Regions from separate parts of the Kitasatospora sp. NPDC040550 genome, predicted to be linked through region 1. Evidence: riboswitches for the same ligand, from Rfam matches in the RefSeq annotation. Region 1 holds a riboswitch; each other region holds the start of a gene.
The links. A riboswitch is a leader RNA that binds a small molecule or an ion and turns the genes downstream of it on or off. The one in region 1 is predicted to bind cobalamin.
Positions count from the first base shown of each region.

Region 1 (4,173 bases):
ACCACCACCACCGGCAGCGCGGCGGCCGTGGCCAGGCCCATGTTGGCGATGTCCCGGTCCCGCAGGTTGATCTCGGCGGGAGAGCCGGCGCCCTCGCACACCACCACGTCGTAGCGGGCGCGCAGATCGGCCAGGCACTCCAGCGCCCGCTCCAGCAGGACGGGCTTGCGCTCCCGGTAGTCCAGCGCGCCCACCTCGGCCACCGGCCTGCCGAGCAGCACCACCTGGCTGCGGCCGTCCGCGCCCGGCTTCAACAGCACCGGGTTCATCGCCGCCTCCGGCTCCACCCGGGCGGCCTGCGCCTGCATCGCCTGGGCGCGGCCGATCTCGGCGCCGTCGGCGGTGACGAAGGAGTTCAGCGACATGTTCTGCGCCTTGAACGGCGCCACCCGCACGCCCTGGCGGGCCAGCCAGCGGCAGATCCCGGCCGTCACCACGCTCTTGCCCGCGTCCGAGGTCGTCCCCGCGACCAGCAGTGCGTTGCTCATGCGACCGCCTCGCTACGCTCGGCAGGCGCTTCGCACCATGCGCACCTTCCGATGATGACCTCGCTGCGCTCGCTCATGCGACCGCCTCGCTACGCTCGCCAGGCGCCTCGCACCATGCGCACCTTCCGATGATGACCTCGCTGCGCTCGCTCATGCCCCACCCTTCTTCCTCATCAGCACCCGCAGCAGGACGTGCCCCGCGACCGTCGTACCCAGCGCCAGCGCGCCCACCCGCCGGGACAGCGTGCAGGCCCGCTCGATGTCGTCCACCGTCACCGGCCGCAACTCCGCACCCAGGACAGGCCGGTGCTCCACCCGCTCCCCGTACTGCAACGTCCCACCCAGCCGGACCCCGACCGCCCCCGCGAAGGCCGACTCGGCCTGGCCCGCGTTCGGGCTCGGGTGTGCGGAGCCGTCCCGGCGCCAGACCCGCCACGCGGTCCGGGGTTCGGGCGCGGCGGCCACCGTCAGCAGGGCCGTCAGCCGGGCACCCGGCCAGCCCGCCACGTCGTCCAGCCGGGCCGAGGCCCAACCGAAGCGGGCGTAGCGGGGCGAGCGGTGGCCCACCATGGCGTCCAGGGTGTTCACCGCGCGGAAGGCCAACAGGCCCGGGGTACCGGCCAGGGCGCCCCAGACCAGCGCGTTCACCACCGCGTCGGCGGTGTTCTCGGCCACCGACTCGACCACCGCCCGGGCGATCTGCTGCCCGTCCAAGGCGCTCGGATCCCGGCCGCACAGGTGCGGCAGCCGCTCCCGGGCCGCCGTCAGGTCGCCCGCGGCCAGCGAGCGTCCGACGGTCCGGGCCTCCCGGGTCAGCGAGGTGCCACCGAGCACCGTCCAGGTCGCCGCCGCCGCCAACGCGGCCCGGCCCAGCGGGCGGCGCCCGACCGTATGGTCCAGGGCGAGCGCGCCGGCCGCGACCGCGCCCACGCACACCGCGGTGTACCCGGCACCGGCGGCGCGGTCGTCGCGCCACAGCCGCCGCTCCAGCCGCCCCGCGGCCGTGCCGAACAGGGCGACGGGGTGCCCGCGGCGCGGGTCGGCGTACCGGGCGTCGAAGGCGTAGCCCGCGACGGCGCCCACCGCGAAGGCAGCGGCCCGGGTCAGCGGGCGCACAACAACGAAAAGCTGGGAATCCAACCGGGCGGGGCAGCCTGCATCGCGTGGGTGTCCTCACTCAGGGTCCGCGCCCTGGATCGACGTACCGGGGGCGAGAGTCTCCTGGCTTCCGGGTCCGACGCACCCCCGGGCCTTCCAACGGCCCCTGACGGGCCGCCGTGGCACTTTCCGAGCGTGCTCCCCGGTGACAGTGGCGGGACCGCGCCGGACTCGCACCGGCTTCCTCTCCATGCCTCCGTTTGGCCCCAGGATCCCATCACGCGCCCGAACCGGGAGTCAACCGAGGTCACGGAGGGGTTGGTCACACGGCGCACCCGCCCCCGCCCTGTGCGATCGCCCAGCCCCACGAAGGGCCCGGCGCCCCCGCTTCGTGCGTTCGGCGGCTGGGGCCGCGCCGCAGGCCACGCCTACGGTTCGGCCATGCGCCGCAGAAAGCCCCCCGTCGCCGCCCCCACCCCGGTGCCGTTCTCGCCGGACGCCGCCCGGGCCCACCGAACCGGCCTCGGGCTGACCCCCGAGCAGGTCGCCGAGGGCATGGCCGCACACGGCGTCCGGCTGCTACCCGGCCACATCCTCGCCTGGGAGGACGGCGTGCTGCGCCCCGGCGAGACCGAGTTCATCGCCCTGGCCCGCGCCCTCTGGTGCCCGGCCGCCGCCCTGATGCCCGGCCACCCCGTCAGCCTGCGCGACCACCGCATCGCCCGGGAACTCCCCCCGGAGACCGTCGCCGAACGGGTCGGCATCCCCCTGCCCACCTACCGTCAGGCCGAACTGACCGGCCACTGGGACGGCGACCCGGACCAGACCCACGCCCTCGCCCAGGTCCTCGGCCTGCGCCTCACCGAACTGATCGAGGCCACCGGCCGCCGCGAGGCCCTCGACACCCTGCTCCGCCAATGCGTGGCCGGACGCTGGCAACCCCACCTCCGCCCGATCGCCCGCCTCGTCCCCGTCCCCGAACCCGACCTCGCCGCCGTCCTCCCCGTCCTCCACCAGGAACACCACATCCCCTCCCACTGGGGCACCACCACCCAACCCACCACCCCCACCCCACCCCTCACCCCCCGCTTCTGGCACCTCCTCAGCACCCACCACCCCACCCTCCCCGTCTGACCACACCACCCACACCACCCCACCCACACCACCCCCAACCGACCCACCCACATCAACCCCCCACCTACCCCTCACCCGCCCCAGGCGAGAGGGACGCGCTGCGGGAGGGGGCGGTGGAGGGGGTGGGTGCGGAAAGGGGCGTGACGGGTGATTTTCCGACCGCCAACGGCGCCCAGCACCCCACCCACAGGGTCGGCGGTCGGAAAATCATCCAGCCCCCGGAGCACCCACCCCCGGAACCGCCCCCGGACCCACCCACCCTCCCGAAAGCCCACCCCCACACCAAAGCCCCCGCGCAGCGGCCCCCCAGACGGCCCAGCCCGGTGGCCGCCCCGCCAGGGCCCTTGTGGACTGGTCCTCGAACACCGTCCGGGTCCGTGAACAGAGCGGGGATCGATATGCGTTGGAGAACCGCAGCCGTCGTGGCGGCCGCCACCGGTGCCGCTGCCGGGGCCGCCGTCCTGGTCGTGGGCCGTCGGGCCTCCGAGCGGATGGTCCGTCCGGGTGCGGGCCCGGGCGCCGTCGGTCCGGATTCGGGGCCGGTGCTGGTGCAGAGCCTGGCGGCGGGGCGGGTGACGTTCAGTCGGCGTCCGGAGAGCCTGCAGCCCGGCCGCTGGGCGGTGGAGTGGGCGGACGGCGGGCACGCGGTGGTGGAGGAGGTCCTGCACAGTGACGCGCAGGGCGTCACCCGGCGGCTGGTCCGGGCGGACCGGGGCACGCTGACGCCGGGCACCGAGGTCCGTTTCACTCCGCGCGTGTACCTGGGCGATCCGACCTCGGCGCTCGGTCTGGCCTTCACCGACACGGTGGCCGACGGCGAGCTGGGCCCGCTGCCGGTCTGGCTGATCGGTGGCAAGCGCGGCACCTGGGTGGTTCTGGTCCACGGCCCGGAGGCGGACCGCGGGCAGGCTCTTCCGGTGCTGCCGGCGCTGCACCGTCTGGGCCTGCCGGCGCTGGTGGTCACCTACCGCGGCGACGAGGGGGCTCCGGCCTCCCCGGACGGCTACAGCCACTTCGGCGAGACGGAGTGGCGGGACGTCGAGTCGGCGGTGCGGCTGGCCCTGGACCACGGTGCGGGCCGGGTGATCCTGTACGGCTGGTCGGTGGGTGCGACGACGGTGCTGCAGACGGCGGCGCGGTCGGCCTGGGCGCACGCGATCAGTGGGATCGTGCTGGATTCGCCGGTCCTGGACCTGCCCGCGGCCGCCCGTCGGGACGCCGCCCGGGCGGGTTTCACCGGGGTCTCCGCCGAGCTCGGCGCGCTGGCGGCGGAGGGCCGTACGGGCGTCGACCTGGCGGACTTCTCCCGCTTGGCGGAGGGTGCGGACCTGCGGGTCCCGACCCTGGTGCTGCACAGTCCGGACGACGCGCTCGCGCCGATCGGCACGGTGGAGCGGCTGGCGGCGGCCCGCCACGACGTGGTGAGCCTCCAGCGCTTCCCGGGGGCCGAGCA
Region 1 is NZ_JBVIWC010000004.1:156,163-160,335, forward strand. It holds gene ACZ58X_RS08465 (cobyric acid synthase) at 1-488, opposite strand, end outside; gene ACZ58X_RS08470 (cobalamin biosynthesis protein) at 639-1,604, opposite strand; cobalamin riboswitch at 1,704-1,832, opposite strand; gene ACZ58X_RS08475 (helix-turn-helix domain-containing protein) at 2,028-2,720, shown strand; gene ACZ58X_RS08480 (alpha/beta hydrolase family protein) at 3,119-4,173, shown strand, end outside.

Region 2 (4,173 bases), on a different contig from region 1:
TCGATCCGCAGCTTGAAGAAGACGTCCTGGAGGCCCATCACGCCGAGGCCGACCGGCCGCCAGCGGGAGTTGGAGGTGCCGGCCTCGGTGGTCGGGTAGAAGTTGATGTCCACCACGCGGTCGAGGAAGGTCACGGCGGTGCGGACGGTGGCGTCGAGGCGCTCCCAGTCCATGGCGCCGAGCAGGTCGTCGGCCGTGGCACCGGGGGCGACGTGCGCGCCGAGGTTGACCGAACCCAGGTTGCAGACGGCGGTCTCGGAGTCGTCCGTGACCTCCAGGATCTCGGTGCACAGGTTGGAGGAGTGCACCGTGCGGCCGGGCAGCGCGGTCTGGTTGGCGGCGCGGTTGGAGGCGTCCTTGAAGGTCATCCAGCCGTTGCCGGTCTGCGCGAGGGTGCGCATCATGCGGGCGTAGAGGGTCTGCGCCGGGATGGTGCGGACGGCCTTGCCGGCCAGCTCGGCCTTGCGGTAGGCCTCGTCGAAGTCGGCGCCCCACAGGTCGACCAGCTCGGGGACGTCGGCGGGGGAGAACAGCGACCAGTCGGCGTTGGCGTTCACGCGGCGCATGAACTCGTCCGGGATCCAGTGGGCCAGGTTGAGGTTGTGGGTGCGGCGCGCCTCCTCACCGGTGTTGTCGCGGAGCTCCAGGAACTCCTCGATGTCGGCGTGCCAGGTCTCCAGGTAGACGCAGGCCGCGCCCTTGCGGCGGCCGCCCTGGTTGACGGCGGCGACCGAGGAGTCGAGGGTGCGCAGGAACGGGACGATGCCGTTGGACTTGCCGTTGGTGCCGCGGATCAGGCTGCCGCGCGAGCGGATGCGCGAGTAGGACAGGCCGATGCCGCCGGCGTGCTTGGAGAGGCGGGCGATCTGCGCGTAGCGGTTGTAGATCGAGTCCAGGTTGTCCAGCGGGGAGTCCAGCAGGTAGCAGCTGGACATCTGCGGGTGCCGGGTGCCGGAGTTGAAGAGCGTCGGCGAGGAGGTGAGGTACTCCAGGCGGCTCATCAGGCCGTACAGCTCGGACACCTCGCGCACGGACTGCTCGGTGTCGCCGACCGCCAGGCCGCAGGCGACGCGGAGCAGGAAGTGCTGCGGGGTCTCGATGACCTTGCGGGTGATCGGGTGGCGCAGCAGGTAGCGGGACTGGACGGTGCGCAGGCCGAAGTACTCGAAGCGGTCGTCGCCCTCGGTGTCGACGAGCGCGTTCAGGGCGTCGGCGTGCTTGGCGACGAAGGCCGCGGTGGTGTCGCCGATCAGGCCCTCGGCGTGGCCGACGGCGATCGAGGCGGAGAAGGAGACCGAGCCCTGGCTGTTCGCCTCGTCGACGATCTCCAGGGCGAGCAGGCGGGCGGCCAGCTTCGAGTACTGGGGGTCCTCGGCGATCATCGACGCGGCGGCGTCCACGGCCAGCCCGCGCAGCTCGGCGAAGTCCGAGCCGGCGTGGCGGCCGCGCAGCGCGGCGGCGGCGACATGGCCGGGGTCGACCTCGGTGAGGTCGGCGCTGCGGTCGGTGAGCAGCCGCAGGAGAGCACCGCCGGGGTCGGAGACCGTCGGGTCGGTGAAGGCGGTACCGGAGCCCTGGGCGGGCAGGGTGACTGAGGCAGCGGTGGTCAAGGCGCTCTCTCCTGGCGGCGATCGTGCGGCGGTGATCGGGGTCACCCGGGCCGATCTGGGCAGGGGAGCACGGCGCGAACGCGGAAAGCGTCGCGCGAGGTGTCTCCCCGGCCCGCCCGCGAGGCCCGGAGGGGTGGTGCTGGTGCTTGGCGCGGCCTCTGCGGGAGGGCCGTGGCGCACGCTGTTCGGCAGGTACTCGGACTCGCGGTACGGCTGCTGGAGCCGCCCGCACACCGCTGCGGGGCAGTCCCGGATTCCCACCGGGTTCCCCTGCATCGACAGCAGAAGCGAGCATACATGTAGTGGTGTCTCCTCGATGCGACACCACATGTAGTACGGCGTGGTGTGTTGTCGCGATGACGGGTTGTGCCCGGGCCACTGGCGGTTCGTGGTCGTCCGAGGCCCGGAAGCACGCTCCGGACGTGTCGCGGACGCCCGCCGGACGCCCCGGATCCGGGTGCCGGACACCCGGGGCCGGCGCGCCGGGCGTCCTGGTTTCGATACGGAACGGTCACCGGGCCGAGGGACGGTGGGGGTGATGCCCTACGATCTGGGCGCATGAGCGACGGAACTGGTGTACCTGGGCACGGGCCGCAGGGGACGCCTCCCGCCGGGTCGGGGGGCGCGCAGAATCAGCAGCCGGTGGGGCCGGGTCCGGTGCCGCCGCCGGGCGGTGGGTTCGGCCCGCCGCCGGCCTCGTACGGACCGGTGGCGCCGGCCGCGCAGCCGTTCTCCCAGCCCGTCCCGCCGGTGCCCCAGCCGGTGCCCCAGCCGGTTCAGCCGCCGGCTCCGCAGCCGCAGTGGCAGCAGCCCCCGCAGCAGTCGGTTCCCCCGCAGCAGCCGGTCGCGCCTCAGCAGCCGGTTCCGCCGCAGCGCGTCGAGCCGGACTGGGCGGCGCTGGCGGACCGCAACGAGGCCGATGGCAGGCGCAAGCGCCGGGTGAAGATCATCGGCGGCGCGGTGGCCGTCGTCCTGGTGGGCGGTCTGGTCACGGGCGGAGTGCTGCTGTTCGGCAAGAAGGACGACCCGGGCAAGCGCGGTGGCGGTGCGGTCGCGTCCGTGTCCGCCTCGGGCAAGCCGACCCCCGGCCCGTCGACCGGCGGCGCGACCCAGGGCGGGCAGCCGGACGACCCGTCGAAGCCGATCTGGGAGGTCGCCACCGACCCGGCTCCGCAGGACGCGGGGGCGCTGTTCTCCGCGCTGCAGGTGACGGTCAATGGCGCGTCCTGGAACCGGACCGTGGTCGCGCTGGACCAGCCCTGCTGGGACGGCAACTCCACCACCGGCGGGCTCGGCAAGGTCCTCGGGGACCAGGGCTGCCAGAAGGTGCTCCGGGCGACGTACGTCTCCGGCGACAGCGCGGTGACCGTCGGCGTCGCGGTCTTCGACCACAAGATCCAGGCCGAGACGGCGATGAAGAACTACGCCGGGCAGCTCAAGGGCCTGCCCGCGCCGGGCGCCCCGGCGTTCTGCGCCAACCCCGGCTGCACCGGCACGCACAGCAGCCTGGGCCGGTACGCCTACTTCACCGTCGAGGGCTCGGCGAAGGGCGGCAACGCCCCCGATGCCACCGCGACCGCGGCGTCCTCCGGGTTCGCCGAGCACGTGAAGGCCCAGCTGCTCCAGCGGGCCAAGGCAGCGGGCTCGGCCACGCCGGGTTCGCAGGGCACGCCGACGGCCGCCGCGACCGGCTGACCCGCTGCGACACCCCGGCCCCGGCGGACCCGTTCGCCGGGACCGGGGGAGTGTGGCAGGCTCTCGTCGGAGTCATTCGTACGCGTGTTCCGGTTGCGTCCGTGGGGGTCGGCGCCGGCGAGAAACCGGAGGAGCGGTCGTGGCCCTGCCCAGAGCCCTGCGCGGTAAGCCGGCCGTCCTGGCCGCGGCCGGCATCGTGGTCGCCGCCGGCAGCCTCGCGCTGCTGGACCGCGACGACCGGACCGGTGCCGGACTGCCCGTCCGGGTCCCCGTGTCGGTCGGCGCCCCCGGCCGGACCCTGCCGCCGGACGTGGGCCGGGACCTGCTGGCCCGGGACCCGCAGGCCTCGCCGAACGCCCGCGCCGTCCAGCAGTTCCTCGCGGACCTGGAGGCCCAGGCCCGTACCGGGCACAGCGGCGGCACGGTGATCGGCCAGCACGTCGAGGCGCACAACGAGCGCAACAACCCGGAGTACGGCGACTACCGGGGCACCAAGCAGGTCGGCTACTACTACAAGAAGGCCGCCGACATCACCGGCCGGCTGCCCGGCTTCCTGGAGACCGACCTCGGCCCCGGCTACGGCCAGAACGCCTGGGGCGTCGGCAACCCGCGCTCCTACTCGGCCGGCCGCTGGCCCACCTGCCGCACCGGCTGGCAGTACACCGACGACGCCGTCGACCTGATGACCGCTGTCTGGTCCGGGCACCCGCGCGCCGACGACGGCACCTACGACGGCGCCGGTGTCCAGCAGAACTGCGACGGCAGCACCACCGAACTGCCGGACAACGGCGGGGCCCCGGCCGGGATCGTCGGCATGTCCTTCCACGAGCCCTATCCCGGATCCGGCGTCAAGTCCTTCGACCGGGTG
Region 2 is NZ_JBVIWC010000007.1:248,010-252,182, reverse strand. It holds gene ACZ58X_RS13490 (ribonucleoside-diphosphate reductase subunit alpha) at 1-1,586, opposite strand, end outside; cobalamin riboswitch at 1,781-1,921, opposite strand; gene ACZ58X_RS13485 (hypothetical protein) at 2,373-3,305, shown strand; gene ACZ58X_RS13480 (glycoside hydrolase family 26 protein) at 3,445-4,173, shown strand, end outside.
Region 2: it holds a riboswitch for cobalamin, as region 1 does, so the genes downstream of both, ACZ58X_RS13490 (ribonucleoside-diphosphate reductase subunit alpha) here and ACZ58X_RS08470 (cobalamin biosynthesis protein) in region 1, are expected to answer to the same signal.

Region 3 (4,173 bases), on a different contig from region 1:
CCTCGCCTCCGGCACCGCCGTACGCATCCGCCCCGGCGCCTCGGCCAAGGGCGGGCTCTTCCCCCACCAGGAGCTGGTGCTGCGGGACATCCTCGCCGACTGCCAGGGCGTCGTCCGCTGGGGCGGCGACGACGACGAGGTGGACGAGTCGCTGTTCTACCTCGCCCTCGGCCCCCAGGACCGCCGGGTGAACCGCCTCGCCGACCGCCTGCGCGGCTGGGCCGAACGCCCCGGCGCGGGCGCCGGTACCCCGGTGGACGTCACCTCCCCGGACCGCCGCACCGAGGCGACCGCCCTGGCCCGCACCCAGCGCGCGGCCTGACCCCGCCCGGGGCGGGCCCGGCAGCGATGCCGGGCCCGCCCCCGAACCCTCGTGATCAGCCGTCGAGTTCGGCCCGCAGGCGGCGGGCGGCGCCGACCAGGCTGTCCAGCGAGGCACGGGTCTCGGGCCAGCCGCGGGTCTTGAGGCCGCAGTCCGGGTTGACCCAGAGCCGCTCGGCCGGGATCGCCGCGAGACCGGCCCGGAGCAGCTCGACGGCCTCCTCCGTGCTCGGCACCCGCGGGGAGTGGATGTCCCAGACGCCCGGGCCGACCTCGCGCGGGTACCCGGCGGCGGCCAGCTCCCCGGCGACCTCCATGTGCGAGCGGGCGGCCTCCAGGGAGATGACGTCGGCGTCGAGTTCGTCGATCGCGGTCATGATCGCGCCGAACTCGGCGTAGCACATGTGGGTGTGCACCTGGGTGTCGGCGCGCACGCCCGAGGTGGCCAGCCGGAAGGCCTCGGTGGCCCAGTCCAGGTAGGCCGGGCGGCCGGCGGCGCGCAGCGGCAGGGTCTCGCGCAGGGCCGGTTCGTCGACCTGGACGACGGCGGCGCCGGCGGCCTCCAGGTCGGCGACCTCGTCGCGCAGGGCGAGGGCGACCTGCCGGGCGGTCTCGGCGAGCGGCTGGTCGTCGCGGACGAAGGACCAGGCGAGCATGGTGACCGGGCCGGTCAGCATGCCCTTGACCGGACGGTCGGTCAGGTCCTGGGCGTAGCGGAACCAGTCGACGGTCATCGGGTGCGGGCGGGAGATGTCCCCGGCCAGGACCGGCGGCCGGACGTAGCGGGTGCCGTAGGACTGCACCCAGCCGTGCCGGGTGGCCAGGTAGCCGGTGAGCTGCTCGGCGAAGTACTGGACCATGTCGTTGCGCTCGGGCTCGCCGTGCACCAGGACGTCCAGCCCGGCCTTCTCCTGGTAGGCGATGACCTCGCGGACCTCGGCCGCCATCCGCTCCCGGTACGCGGCGGCGTCGATCCGCCCGGCGGTCAGGTCGGCGCGGGCGACGCGCAGTTCGGTGGTCTGCGGGAAGGAGCCGATGGTGGTGGTCGGCAGCAGCGGCAGCGCGAGCCGGGCGCGCTGGGCCTCGGCCCGTACGGGGTAGGGCTGGGCGCGCCGGGCGTCGCCCGGGGTGACGGCCGCGGTGCGGGCGCGGACGACCGGGTCACGGGTGATCGGCGAGGTTGCGCGGGAGGCCAGGTCGGCGCGGTTGGCGGCGAGTTCGGCGGTGATCGCGCCGGTGCCCTCGCGCAGGGCGCGGGCCAGCAGGGCGGCCTCGGTGGCCTTCTGCTTGGCGAAGGCCAGCCAGCGGACGATCTGCGGGTCGATGTCGCGTTCGAGGGTGGCATCGATCGGCACGTGCAGCAGCGAGCAGGACGGCGCGACGTCGACCCGGTCGGCGAGCCCGAGCAGGGTGGCCAGGGTGGCCAGTGCGGCGCCCAGGTCGTTGATCCAGATGTTGCGCCCGTCGATCACCCCGGCGACCAGGCGCTTGCCGGGCAGCCCGCCGACGGCGGCGAGGTCCGCCAGGTTGGCGGCGGCCGGCCCGGTGAAGTCCAGCGCCAGGCCTTCCACCGGGGCCTTGGCCAGCACCGCCAGGGCGTCGCCGAGGCGGTCGAAGAAGCTCGCCACCAGCAGCTTCGGCCGCCCGGTCAGCGTGCCCAGCTCGCGGTAGGCCCGGGCGGCGGCGTTCAGCTCGGCCGGGGTCCGGTCCTGGACCAGCGCGGGCTCGTCCAGCTGCACCCACTCCGCGCCCGCGGCCCGGAGTGCCGCGAGCAGCTCCGCGTAGACGGGCAGCAGCCGGTCCAGCAGGGTGATCGGCTGGAAGTCGGGGGCCACCCCGGGCGCCGGCTTGGCGAGCAGCAGGTAGGTGACCGGCCCGACCAGCACCGGACGGGCGTCATGGCCCAGTGCGAGGGCCTCCGCGAGCTCGGCGACGGCCTTGGCCGGGTTCGCGGCGAAGGCGGTGTCCGGCCCCAACTCCGGGACGAGGTAGTGGTAGTTGGTGTCGAACCACTTGGTCATCTCCAGCGGGGCGACGTCCTGGTTGCCGCGCGCCATGGCGAAGTAGCCGTCCAGCGGGTCGGCGTCGACCGCCTCCCGGTGCCGCGGCGGGATCGCGCCGACCGCCACGGTGGTGTCCAGCACGTGGTCGTAGAGCGAGAAGTCGCCGGTCGGGACCTCCTCGATGCCGGAGTCGGCGAGTTGCTGCCAGTTCCCCCGGCGCAGGTCGGCGGCGGTGGCCAGCAGCGCCTCCGCGGTGACGGCGCCCTTCCAGTAGCCCTCGATCGCCTTCTTCAACTCCCGGCCCCGGCCCTGGCGGGGGTAGCCGTGGGCGGTGGCGAGGGCTGCCGCGGCTGCGGACTTCGTGGTCAAGGGACTCTCCTTCGCGAGTCTGATTCCTCAAGTGCCCGGCGACGGGGGTGAGGACGCGAAGGGACGACGGACCGGACGGGCCCCCGTACACGGGTACGGCTCCGCCGGGTGTGGTCGCCGACCCGCCCTCGAGGTCACCGGATGGCCGCGCGCGAACGGTCGCGCCCGGGCAGTGGCAGGTCTTCGGACTCGCGGGCCCGCCCGTCCTCGTCGAGGACCGGCACCTACTGGCCGTCGCTTCCCAGACCCGGTCCGGGCCCAGTGCGTATGACGGCGGTCGTTCCCACTCACCGCTGCGGGGCAGTCCCGGACTGGCCAGTTGAAAGGCGTCACCGGGTTCCCTCTTGCGACACCCCGCCTGGCGGACGGGGCGAACCAGCTGCACCGGCCACCCTACGGCCAACCCGCCGGTCTCCGGCCGGAGAACCGCGCAACCGTCCGCATGGTGAGACGGCGTCAGCCTCCGACCGGGGTGACGGCCCGGATCACCGGACTGTCACCCCGACCAGGCAGGTGTCGTCGTCGGTGTCGGCGCCGCTGTACTGCAGCAGGTGGTCCAGGTGCCCTTCGAGGCCGTCCCCGCCCTCGGCGGCCAGTCGGTGGGCCCGCTCGGAGAGGGTCGTCAGATGGCCCAGCGAAGCCTCGAGGGACTCGTCGCGGCGCTCGATCAGCCCGTCGGTGTACATCACCAGGGTGTCCCCGGGCCGGAGCGCGATCTCCTCCTCCTGGTAGTCCGCCTGGTCGACGGCGCCGAGCAGGATCCCACCGAGCTGCGGAAGGGTCCGCGCCCGGCCCCCGCGCAGCAGGACCGGCGGCGGGTGGCCCGCCCGGGCCCAGCGCAGCCGGCGGGTGGCGGGTTCGTAGAGCCCGCAGACGGCGGTGGCGGTCACGTTGTCGGTGAGGTGGTGGGTGACACTGTTCAGCCAGTTGAGCAGTTGGCCCGGTCCGGCACCGGTGGCGGCGAGGCCGCGCAGGGCGTTGCGCAGGGCGACCATGCCGGTGGCGGCCTCGATGCCGTGGCCGGCCACGTCGCCGACGCAGATCAGGACGTCGCCGGTGGGCAGCACCAGGGCGTCGTACCAGTCGCCGCCGACCAGGTGGTCCTTCTCGGCCGGGCGGTAGCGCACGGCCACGTGCAGGTCGTGCAGGTCCAACGGCCCCCGGGCGGGCGGCATGATGGCGTGCTGGAGCTGGAGGGCGAGGCGGCTGCGCTCGGCGGCCTGCTGCTCGCTCTGGGCGAGCTGGTCGCGGGTGGCGGCCAGGGCGACCTCGGTCCAGTGCTGGGCGGAGATGTCCTGGTAGGCGCCGCGGACGACACGCAGTCCGCTGTCGGGGTCGTGCACCGGTTCCGCCACCACCCGGATGTGCCGGGTGACCCCGTCGGCGCGCTGGAGGCGGAAGGCGGTGGAGGCGGGCCGCCGGTGGTGCAGCAGCGTCCGCAGGAAGCGGCCGATGGTGTGCCGGTCGTCCGGGTGGGCGT
Region 3 is NZ_JBVIWC010000019.1:130,311-134,483, reverse strand. It holds gene ACZ58X_RS26325 (hypothetical protein) at 1-322, shown strand, start outside; gene metE (5-methyltetrahydropteroyltriglutamate--homocysteine S-methyltransferase) at 378-2,693, opposite strand; cobalamin riboswitch at 2,867-3,071, opposite strand; gene ACZ58X_RS26315 (SpoIIE family protein phosphatase) at 3,179-4,173, opposite strand, start outside.
Region 3: it holds a riboswitch for cobalamin, as region 1 does, so the genes downstream of both, metE (5-methyltetrahydropteroyltriglutamate--homocysteine S-methyltransferase) here and ACZ58X_RS08470 (cobalamin biosynthesis protein) in region 1, are expected to answer to the same signal.

Region 4 (4,173 bases), on a different contig from region 1:
GGTGTGGTCGTCGGGGTGGAAGGGGTAGCGCCGCAGGCTGACCTCCGTCCCCTCGCTCTTGCCCTCGACGTCGTACGCGCTGGGCCGCTCGGCGCCGGCGGGTTGGGGTGCGGGCCTGGGGTAGGGCGGCAGGACGGGTTCACCGGCGGGTTCGTCGAGGCCGTCGAGGAAGGAGTACAGCAGGGGGCGCAGCAGCCGGGCGGATTCGCCGCGGTGGGCGAGCGAGCGGTCGGTGATGGCGGTCAGGTCGGTGTGGTCGTCCTGGGCTCGCACCAGGGCCAGTTCGAGCTGGGCGGCGAGGTCGCCGTCGGGGTCGAGCGCGGGCGCGGCCTGGCCGAAGGCGTAGCTGGGGGAGCGCGGGTCGAGTTCGGCGGCGCCGGTGGCGACGATCATCGTGGGCCGTTTCAGGGCGGCGCCGTAGAAGGAGACCGAGCCGTGGTCGCCGATCATGAAGTCGGCGGCGACGAGTGCGGCCTGCCAGCCCTGGTGGGGCGGGACGAGGCGCAGGCCCATCCGCCGGGCGTCGTCGAGCAGGGCCGCCGGGTCGTGCCGGCTCCAGATGTTGGGGTGCAGGACGACGGCCACCGCGTACTCGTCGGCGGGCAGTTGGCGGACCAGCCGCTGCGGCAGGTCGGGGTGACGGCCGAATAACGAGTGCTCGCTCCAGGTGGAGTCGACGACGACGAGCCGGCGGCCGTCGACGGCGCCGAGGGCGGCGCGGTAGCCGTCGCGGGAGCGTCGGCTGCGCAGGATCCGGTCGAAGCACGGGTCGCCGACGACCTCGGCGACGTCCAGGGCCTCGGGGCAGGAGCTCCGCAGCCGGTCCAGCTGTTCGGGGTGGGAGAGGCCGAGGACGTCGACGAACACCCTTCCGTGGTGGGTGAGTTCGTTGCGGGAGAGGCCGGCGGAGCTGACCGCGTCGCCGGTGGACTCGGTGACCAGGCGGTTGTAGCCGGCGCCGTGCGGGAGGACGACCAGACGGGCGTCCAGCCGGTGCATGGAGGCGTGGACGGCGCAGGCGACGGCCAGGTCGAAGCGGTGGCGGACGGCGTCCTCCCAGTCCAGCACGGTGTAGCCGGGCAGGCCGTGGAGGTACTCGTCCAGGGCGCGGTCGGCGAAGGCGGAGCCGGGGTTGACGGTGAAGTACCGCTCGATGCCGTCCGGGTCGAGCAGGGTGAGGACGTCCAGGACCCGGGTCGCCGAGGTGAGGGTGCGGGCGACCGCCAGCACGCGGGCCTTGACCGGGCGGGTGTTCCAGCGGTCGGCTGGCCGGACGTGGGGGTGGGACGGCACATCGTGATCGTACTCATCCCGCCGCGCCCCCGGCGTGGTTTGCCGAGTGTCGGTCAGCCCGCCGCCGCGGCGGGCTCCTCGTGGTCGGCGGCGGCGCACTCGTCGAGGAGGGGGCGCATGGCGTCGTCCACGAGCCGGTAGCGCACCACGCGTCCGTCCTTGTCGCCGGTGACCACGCCCGCCGTGCGGAGCAGTCGCAGGGCCTGGGAGACGGCCGGGTCGCGCATGCCGGTGGCGACCGCCAGGTCGCTGACGGCGAGCGGGCCGGCCCGGTGGAGGGCGAGCAGCAGGGCGAGCCGGCCGGGGTCGGAGAGCAGGGAGAACCGCTCGGCCCAGGTCCGGACGTGGGCGGTGTCCCCGATGGCGGCGATGGCCTCGCAGACCCGGTGTCCGTCGATGGTGCGGTGGCCCGCGCGGTCGGCCGGTACGAGATGCATGCGGACATTCTGGCAGCTCACGACCTGTGATCCTGGACACCTGCACAGGTGCGCAACCTTGCGAGGGTGCGGTCCTGCCCCTACGGTGTTCCCCGCCGTGGTGCTCGGGAAGACCGGTGACGGACCCTCAACAGGTCCCATTCCGGAGCGGCCCTCGCCACTGTGATCGGGGGACAGTCGTCCGGATCCACGTGCCACTGGGTGCTTCGTGCACCTGGGAAGGCGGGTCCGGAAGCCCCGTAAGCCAGGAGACCGGCCACGGCATCTCACGAAGTCATTCCACGAGGTGCTGGAGCGTGAACCGAAGATGACCCTGCCCGAAACCGCCGCGCCCGCCGAGGCGGGCCCCGCCCCCTCCGTCCTGCCCACCTTCCGGTGGAAGCGCGAGGACACCCTCCGGACCGCCGGGTTGATGGGGGTGATCCTGGCCATGCACGTGGTGGCCTTCGGGACCCTCGTCTTCCTGGTCGCGCCGCACAACTACGCCGTCGGCACCCAGGTCTTCGGGGTGGGCCTGGGCATCACCGCCTACACCCTCGGCATGCGGCACGCCTTCGACGCCGACCACATCGCGGTGATCGACAACACCACCCGCAAGCTGATGGCGGACGGCAAGCGGCCGGTCTCGGTCGGTTTCTGGTTCGCCCTGGGCCACTCCTCGATGGTGGTCGTCATGGCCGCCCTGGTGGCGGGCGGCGCCCAGCTGGCGAACACGCTGATGGACGACGACTCGGCCACCCACAAGTGGCTCGGGCTGGTCGGCACCACGGCCTCCGGCGCCTTCCTCTACCTGATCGGCGCGCTCAACCTGGCGGCGCTGCTCGGCATCCTCAAGGTGTTCCGCTCGATGCGGGCCGGGCAGTTCGACGAGTCGGAGCTGGAGGCGCACCTCGACTCGCGCGGCTTCATGGCCCGGATCCTGAACCGGGCGACCCGCTCGATCACCCGGCCCGGGCAGATGTTCCCGGTCGGCATGGTGCTGGGCCTGGGCTTCGACACCGCGACCGAGGTCACCCTGATGGTGATGGCCGGTTCGGGCGCGGCGGCCGGGCTGCCCTGGTACGCGATCGTCTGCCTGCCGCTGCTGTTCGCGGCCGGGATGAGCCTGTTCGACACCCTGGACGGGACGTTCATGAACTTCGCGTACCAGTGGGCCTTCTCCAACCCGGTGCGCAAGGTGTACTACAACCTGACCATCACCGGGCTGTCGATCGCGGTGGCCTTCATCATCGGCACCATCGAGCTGGTCGGCGTGCTGCACGAGAAGCTCGACCTGACCGACCCGGTGACCGGGTTCATCGCGGACATCTCGCTGGACAACGTCGGCTACGCGATCGCCGGGCTGTTCGTGGTGGTGTGGGCGATCGCCATCGGGTACTGGAAGCTGGCGGGCGTCGAGAAGCGCTGGACGCCCGCGCAGCAGCAGCAGTAGCGCAGCAGCGGGTAGCGGTCGGGGTCACGCTGCCGCGAGCAGCAGGGTGCCCGCCACGGCGAGCCCGGCGCCGGCCACCTGGACCGGACGCAGCCGCTCCTTCGCCACCCCGCGCGCCGGCCGTGCGGTGACCACCGGGCACCCGACGCCGACAACGGCGCCTCCCCGAGCCGGGGAGGCGCCGTTCGCGTTCCGTCGTCAGTGCCGGTCGCCGTAGCGGCGGCGGAACTGCTCGACCCGGCCGGCGGTGTCGAGCACCCGGGACTGGCCGGTGTAGAAGGGGTGGCTCGCCGAGGAGATCTCCACGTCGATCACCGGGTAGGTGTTGCCGTCCTCCCACTCGACGGTGCGGTCGCCGGTGACCGTCGAGCGGGTGAGGAAGGCGAGGCCGCCGACCTTGTCGCGGAAGACGACCGGGCGGTAGGCGGGGTGGATTCCGGGCTTCATGGCGGGGCTCCTCCGAGGGGTGGGTGCGGTCAGCGCTCTTCGCGGAAGTCGACGTGCCGGCCCGCGACCGGGTCGTACTTGCGCAGGACCATCCGGTCCGGGTCGTTCCGGCGGTTCTTGCGGGTCAGGTACGTGAAGCCGGTGCCGGCGGTGGAGCGGAGCTTGATCACGGGGCGCAGTTCGCTGCGGGCCATCGGGCGTCCTCCTGGGGTCTCGGGCTCCTGGGCCGTCGCGGTCCCGGGGCCACGTGGTGCGGGGTTCGCGGGGCTGGATCGGAACCGTACACCGAAATGGATGTCATTTTCATCTGGTGTAACGTGACCTCCGTCCTGCCCATTCCCGGACGCCAGGGAGCACCCATGTCCGCCCACTGCCAGCTCACCGGCCGCCGGCCCGGCTTCGGCAACGCGATCTCGCACTCGCACCGCCGCACCCCGCGCCGCTTCGACCCCAACATCCAGCGCAAGCGCTACTGGCTGCCCGGCGAGGGCCGGTACGTCCGGCTGGTGCTGAGCGCCAAGGGGATCAAGACCGTCGACACGATCGGCGTCGAGGCCGCCGTCG
Region 4 is NZ_JBVIWC010000009.1:64,608-68,780, reverse strand. It holds gene ACZ58X_RS15620 (hypothetical protein) at 1-1,293, opposite strand, end outside; gene ACZ58X_RS15615 (ArsR/SmtB family transcription factor) at 1,347-1,730, opposite strand; cobalamin riboswitch at 1,812-2,005, shown strand; gene nicT (Nickel transporter NicT) at 2,038-3,162, shown strand; gene ACZ58X_RS15605 (type B 50S ribosomal protein L31) at 3,361-3,609, opposite strand; gene rpmG (50S ribosomal protein L33) at 3,639-3,803, opposite strand; gene rpmB (50S ribosomal protein L28) at 3,969-4,173, shown strand, end outside.
Region 4: it holds a riboswitch for cobalamin, as region 1 does, so the genes downstream of both, nicT (Nickel transporter NicT) here and ACZ58X_RS08470 (cobalamin biosynthesis protein) in region 1, are expected to answer to the same signal.